Regions from separate parts of the Kitasatospora sp. NPDC034023 genome, predicted to be linked through region 1. Evidence: riboswitches for the same ligand, from Rfam matches in the RefSeq annotation. Region 1 holds a riboswitch; each other region holds the start of a gene.
The links. A riboswitch is a leader RNA that binds a small molecule or an ion and turns the genes downstream of it on or off. The one in region 1 is predicted to bind S-adenosylmethionine.
Positions count from the first base shown of each region.

Region 1 (2,255 bases):
AGACGGCCAGCACGTCGCAGTCCCCGTCCTGCTCGCCGAGGGTGTACACGTCGATGACCGGAGCTACCTCCGCGTCGTGGTCCAGCACGGCGAACAGGCCCTCGGCGGCCTCCGTCGTGACGGCGCAGAGGTGCAGCGGCCACTGCCAGCGGGGCTCCGGCTCCAGGGTGTCGTCCGCGATGAAGACCGCGCCGACCGCGGGACGGGCCTCGGCCAGGCGCGTCGCCAGCGCGTGCCGGCTCCGGTGGGGCACCCCGTACAGAGTGAGTCGCACCGGTCCGGCCGCGCTGCCCGCGGCCTCGAACCAGCTGTAGCCCAGTTTCACCTGCAGCCGGCTGTCCTCCGCGAGCCGCGACAGGAGGTCGGGGGACCAGTGCCACTGCCACGGTTGCGCGGAGTCCGGCAGGTCGCCTGGGTCGACGAAGTCGTCGTAGCCCCGCGATCCCGCCCCGGCCGCGACCGGCGGGTCCAGCACACCCGCGACGGCGAGGGCCTCCGGGGCGATGGAGCGGATCTCGTTCAGCTGTGTCATGGGAGACCTCTGGAGTGTCTCCGGGGGGAGGTCGGCCACCGCTCAGGCCGGAACTCCCGACTCCTCCACTCTCCCACGAATCGGGCCCACCGGGGGGCCCGCCGGGGAAGGCCCGGCCGGCGGGCCGCCCGCCGCTGCCTGCGCGTGAGGGGTGGGGGTTTGACGTGCTGCCCGGGGAGTCTTGTATGGTTCTTCGCGAATCATCCAGAGGGGTGGAGGGACCGGCCCTACGAAGCCCCGGCAACTCCCCGGTCGACCCGGCGTCCGAAGTACGCGCCGTGCCGTCCGGGATCAGTGCCAACTCCGGCCTGTCGCCACTGTGGCGCGGGAAAGATGAGGAGACACGGTGCTCTCTGTGCTGTCCTTCGCCCGGGCGCTTCCCGCCCCGGCCCTTTCGCGTACCCGTCTCGTGCCCGGCGCAGGCAATCGGCCGACTTCCTCTCCGGCCTGTCCTCGCTGACCACCCCCGCTCCCCGCCCGGAGCCTCCGTGAGCAGCGCCGACCCGCCGCTCACGGGATTTGAGACGGAGTACCCATTCCATGGACAACACGAGCGGCGTCGGTGTGCTCGACAAGGTCACCTCGATCCTCGCCACCCTGGAGGCCGGTCCCGCCACCCTGGCCGGACTCGTCGCCGCCACCGGCCTGGCGCGGCCCACCGCCCACCGGATCGCGGTGGCACTCGAACACCACCGCCTGGTCACCAGGGACATGCAGGGCCGCTTCATCCTCGGCCCGCGCGTCTCCGAGCTGTCGGCGGCCGCCGGCGAGGACCGCCTGCTGGCCGCCGCCGGCTCGGTCCTGACCCACCTGCGCGACGTCACCGGCGAGAGCGCCCAGCTCTACCGCAGACAGGGCGAGGTCCGGATCTGCGTGGCCGCCGCCGAGCGGCTCTCCGGCCTGCGCGACACCGTTCCGGTGGGCATCACCCTCCCCATGAAGGTCGGCTCCGCCGCCCAGGTCCTGCTCGCCTGGGAGGAACCCGAACGCCTCCACCGCGGCCTGCAGGGCGCCCGCTTCACCGCCACCGCCCTCAGCGGCGTACGGCGCCGCGGCTGGGCCCAGTCCATCGGCGAACGTGAACTCGGGGTCGCCTCCGTGTCCGCGCCCGTCCGCGGCCCGTCCAACCGGGTCGTCGCCGCGGTCTCGGTCTCCGGCCCGATCGAACGGCTCACCCGCCACCCCGGTGCCCAGCTCTCCCAGGCCGTCACCGAGGCGGCGCACCGCCTGACCGAAGCGCTACGCCACTCCTGACCGGGTTCGTCGGCCGCTCCTCCTCGCCCCGCTCCTCCCCGTCCCTCCCGCCGCCTCTCCCGCCGTCCGGCTCACGCTCGAGGCTGCAGGACGGGGAGGGAGGGGCGGGGGATCCGGCTGATCACCGAGCCGATCAGGGTGCCGATCGACACCCCGAACACCGCCGACACGGCCGCCAGCACCGGCTGCGCGCCGTTGCCGACCTCGATCTGCGCGGTGTTCAACAGGCCGAAGGAGCCCGGCACCACGATCCAGAACGCCGGAAGGTAGAGCACCTGCCAGAGCGGACCGCCCGGCACCCAGTGCACCAGGGTGGCCGCGACCGCGGCGGAGACCGCCCCGGCCAGGCCGCCGATCGCCGCGCCGTGCACCGATCCCACCACCACCTGGACGGTGACGCTGACCGCGATCACCGCGACGATCCACGGGATCGCCGAGGGCGGCGTGTTGACGTTGACCACCACCCCGG
Region 1 covers NZ_JBVIRY010000009.1:143,308-145,562, forward strand. Annotated here, with positions in the region: gene ACZ52R_RS15850 (hypothetical protein) at 1-532, opposite strand, end outside; SAM riboswitch class I at 730-872, shown strand; gene ACZ52R_RS15855 (IclR family transcriptional regulator) at 1,073-1,786, shown strand; gene ACZ52R_RS15860 (threonine/serine exporter family protein) at 1,858-2,255, opposite strand, start outside.

Region 2 (2,255 bases), on a different contig from region 1:
GCCGATCGCCAGCGACTTGGCGATGGTGTCCGGCTTGACCGGCTTGATCACGTCCCGGCCGGCCTTGAAGGCGGCCGACACCGGCGAGCAGCCCTCCGCCTGGGCGCCGAAGATCCGGTACGGCCGGTCCTCGACCAGGCCGAGCTTGATCAGCTCCTGCAGCCCCTTGTCGATCTTCGTCAGCTGCGATCCCGAGGCGATCGGGATCACGATCTGCTCCGGCAGCCGCCAGCCGAGCTGCTCGCAGATCTCGTACGCCAGCGTCTTGGAGCCCTCGCCGTAGTACGGCCGCAGGTTGACGTTGACGAAGCCCCAGCCCTCGCCGGCCGGGTCGCCGATCAGCTCCGAGCAGAAGCGGTTCACGTCGTCGTAGTTGCCCTCGATGCCGACCAGCTCGCCGCCGTACACCCCGGCCATGACGACCTTGCCCTGCTCCAGGTCGTGCGGGATGAACACGCAGGACCGGAACCCGGCCCGGGCGGCCGCCGCGCCCACCGCGCCGGCCAGGTTGCCGGTGGAGGAGCAGGACAGCGTCGTGTAGCCGAACGCCCGCGCGGCCTCGATGGCGCAGGCCACCACGCGGTCCTTGAAGGAGTGGGTCGGGTTCCCGGAGTCGTCCTTGATGTGCAGCTGGGCGGTGAAGCCGAGCTCCCGGCCCAGGTTGTCCGCCTTCACCAGCGGGGTCCAGCCCGGGTTCAGGTTGGGCTTGGAAGCCACGTCGGCCGGCACCGGCAGCAGCGGCGCGTAGCGCCAGACGGAGGCCGGACCGGCCTCGATCCGCTTGCGCAGCTCCTCGGCGCCCTCGCTGCCGAATTCGTAGGCGATCTCCAGCGGGCCGAAGCACTCCAGGCACGCGAAGTCGGGACCGAGCGGGAATCGGGTGCCGCACTCCCGACAGGACAGCGCGACGGCGGGGCCGAGGTCCACGGAAACAGGTGCGACAGTGTCGATAGCCATGATGGCGAGGCCTCTCTCCTCATCTTCCCCGCGGCGCGGACGCGCCACAGGCCGGAATTGGCACCTGTCCCGCCGGGGCCTGTCGAGAACAGCCGCGCGAGAAGGTTGCCGGGACGTCAACGGGCCGTTCCCTCAGTCCCTCTGGATGAGCTTGTGAAATTGTGGTGGTACTCAGCGGCGACCCCGGCGTGCGAAGGTCCGGCCGCTGTACGAAGACTGTATCCGAAGGCGTCAATCCTGAACGGGACCGTCCGCCACGCGAGATGAGCCGTCCCACCCCACCCGCCGAGGAGACTTCCGTGCCCGCCGAACCGACTCCCGAGCTGCTTCCGCAGGCGGCGTCCTGGCTGCGCCGCCGCTCCTGGAGCGCGGCCGACCGGCCGGTGCGCACCCTCCTCGCGGCCAAGGAACGCACCGGGCGCACGGTCAGCGTCGTCCTCCCCGCCCTGGACGAGGAGGCCACCGTCGGCGACATCGTCCGCACCGTCCGCCGCGAGCTGATGGAACGCCTCCCGCTCGTCGACGAACTCGTCGTGGTCGACTCCGGCTCCTCCGACGCCACCGCCGCCGTCGCCGCCGAGGCCGGCGCCCGGGTCGAGCACCGCGACGCCATCCTGCCCCGGCTGCCCGCCGCCGCCGGCAAGGGCGAGGTGCTCTGGCGCTCGCTGCTGGTCACCCGCGGCGACATCGTCTGCTTCGTGGACGCCGACCTGCGCGAGTTCGATCCGGCCTTCGTCTCCGGCATCGTCGGCCCCCTGCTGACCGACGAGTCCATCCAACTGGTCAAGGCCATGTACGACCGTCCTCTCGAGACGGAATCCGGTGCCGTCGTCCCGGCCGGCGGCGGCCGCGTCACCGAACTCGTCGCCCGCCCCCTGCTCAACCTCCACTGGCCGGAACTCGCCGGTTTCGTCCAGCCCCTCGGCGGCGAGTACGCGGCCCGCCGCTCACTGCTCGAACGACTGCCCTTCCCCACCGGTTACGGCGTCGAACTCGGCCTGCTGGTCGACGCGTTGGAGCTGGTCGGCCTGGACGCCCTGGCCCAGGTGGACGTCGGCGTCCGGCACCACCGCCACCAGGACGGCCAGGCCCTCGGCCGGATGGCCGCCACCATCTACCGCACCGCCCTCGAACGCCTCGACCGCGCCCACCGGCTCAAGGCCTCCGCCGACCTCCTCCTCCCGCAGCTCACCCAGTTCACCCGCGACCCGCAGACCCGCGCCTTCACCGCCCACACCCACCCGGTGACCGCCCTGGAGCGCCCCCCGATGCACACCGTCCCCGAATACGCGATCCGC
Region 2 covers NZ_JBVIRY010000004.1:405,752-408,006, forward strand. Annotated here, with positions in the region: gene thrC (threonine synthase) at 1-957, opposite strand, end outside; SAM riboswitch class I at 974-1,109, opposite strand; gene ACZ52R_RS08970 (glucosyl-3-phosphoglycerate synthase) at 1,281-2,255, shown strand, end outside.
Region 2: another riboswitch for S-adenosylmethionine. It lies ahead of thrC (threonine synthase); the one in region 1 lies ahead of ACZ52R_RS15855 (IclR family transcriptional regulator).

Region 3 (2,255 bases), on a different contig from region 1:
CGTGCCGGGCCGGGCCGGTGTGCCACTGCACGGCCACCGAGCCGTCCGTCTCCCGGGCCACCGTGCGGGTCGCTCCGCCGCCGGCCAGGTACGGCTCGGCCGCGTCCAGCCAGTCCGCCCGGCCGGCCAGCACCCCGGCGCCGAACGGCGCGTAGATCTTGTGGCCGGAGAAGGCGATCCAGTCGACGTCCAGCTCGCGCACCGAGACCCGGTGGTGCGGGGCCAGCTGGGCGGCGTCCAGCACCACCCGGGCGCCGTGCCGGTGCGCGGTCTCGGTCAGCTCGGCGACCGGCCACAGCTCGCCGGTCACGTTGGAGGCGCCGGTGACGCAGAGCAGCTTGGGCCCCTCGGGCGCCTCGGTGAGCGCGGCGTCCAGGGCGGCCACCGCCTCGGCCCGCGAGCGCGGCGCGCGCAGGTAGGTGACGCCCAGTCCGGCGTGCGCCCAGGGCAGCAGCGAGGCGTGGTGCTCGGTCTCGAAGGCGAACACCCGGGTGCCGGCCGGAACGGCGCCGGCGAGCAGGTTGAGCGAGTCGGTGGTGGCCCGGGTGAAGACCACCTGGTCGCCCTCGCGCAGGTCGAGGAACTCGGCGACGGTGCGGCGGCTCTGCTCGAAGAGGTCGGTGGACAGCTGCGAGAGGTACCCGGCCCCGCGGTGCACGCTGCCGTAGTACGGCGCGTAGGCGGCGACGTCGTCCCACACCCGCTGCAGCGCCGGCGCGCTGGCCGCGTAGTCGAGCGCCGCGTAGCCGACCTTGTCACCGCTGGCGAGCGGGACCTGGACGTCGGCGCCGAGGACCGCGAGGGGGGTGCCGATCTCGGTGGCGATTTCGGTGGAGAGAGACATGAGGATGCACTCCTTCGGGGGTATGGGACCCCGGGAGTGCCAAATCGTCGGGCGTCCGCGCTTGCCGCACGGACGGTTTGCCGTGGCGACCCGGTCCTCACCCAGGGCACCCCGCCACGGACGGAGGGTTGCCGGACAGCAAGCTGGGGCTTTGGCGCTGTCACTCATGACCTGCCGAAGACTCTAGGTCGGGTCCAGCGGGTGGTCAAACGGGCATCCACCATCCGGACAGCCGGGGAGCCCGCGCCGGCGTACCGGCGCGGGCTCCCAACTACCGCTTCAGCTCCGGCTGGTGGCCTCCGACCAGCGCCGCAGCAGGTCCTGCGCGGCGCCCGAGTCGATGGCCTCCGCCGCCCGCGCCATGCCCGCCGCGAGCTGCTCCGCCAGCGGCGCGTCGCCCAGGTCGAGCGCGACCAGCGCCGCCGCCGTGTTCAGCAGGACGGCGTCCCGCACCGGCCCGCGCTCGCCCGCCAGCAGCCGGCGCGCGACCTCGGCGTTGTAGGCGGGGTCCCCGCCGCGCAGCGTCTCGATGCCGACCAGTTCGATGCCGACCTCCCGCGGGTCGAAGGAGGTCTCGGTGACCACCCCGTCGCGCACCACCCACACCCGCGAGGTGGTGGTGATGGTCAGCTCGTCCAGCCCGTCGTCGCCGCGGAAGACCAGCGCCGTCGAGCCGCGCCGGGCGAGCACGCCGGCGATCAGCCCGGCCAGCCGGGTGTCGAAGCAGCCGATGGCGTGGGAGGTGACCTTGGCCGGGTTGGTCAGCGGGCCGAGGATGTTGAAGGCCGTCGGCACCCCGAGGTCGCGCCGGGCGGTGGCGGCGTGCCGCATCGAGGGGTGGAACTTCGCCGCGAAGCAGAAGGTGAGTCCGACCTCCTCGGCGACCTGGGCGACCCGCCGGGCGGAGAGGTCCAGCGCCACGCCGAGCTTCGCCAGCACGTCCGAGGACCCGGTGGACGAGGAGGCGGCCCGGTTGCCGTGCTTGACCACCTTGGCGCCGGCGGCCGCCGCGACGATCGCCGACATCGTGGAGATGTTGACGGTCTTCGCCCGGTCGCCGCCGGTGCCGACGATGTCCACCGCCGGGCCGGGGATCTCCAGCGGTTCGGCGTGCGCGTACATCGCGTCCACCAGACCGGTGACCTCGTCGACCGTCTCGCCCTTGGCCCGCAGCGCGATCATGAAGCCGGCCACCTGGGCGGGGGACGCCTCGCCGCTCATGATCCGGTCCATCGCCCACGCGGTGGACGAGCGGTCGAGGTCCTCCCCCCGCAACAGCGCCGCCAGGATGTCCGGCCAGGAGCGGACCACCTGCGCGGGGTCGCTACCGCCGTTCGCAGGGTTCACGTTCACCATGGCTGACTCCAGCTGTTGTCGGTTCCCCCGCTCCGGGGGACGTCCGTACGGTTGG
Region 3 covers NZ_JBVIRY010000002.1:82,283-84,537, forward strand. Annotated here, with positions in the region: gene ACZ52R_RS03235 (aminotransferase class V-fold PLP-dependent enzyme) at 1-844, opposite strand, end outside; SAM riboswitch class IV at 897-1,016, opposite strand; gene trpD (anthranilate phosphoribosyltransferase) at 1,124-2,200, opposite strand.
Region 3: another riboswitch for S-adenosylmethionine. It lies ahead of ACZ52R_RS03235 (aminotransferase class V-fold PLP-dependent enzyme); the one in region 1 lies ahead of ACZ52R_RS15855 (IclR family transcriptional regulator).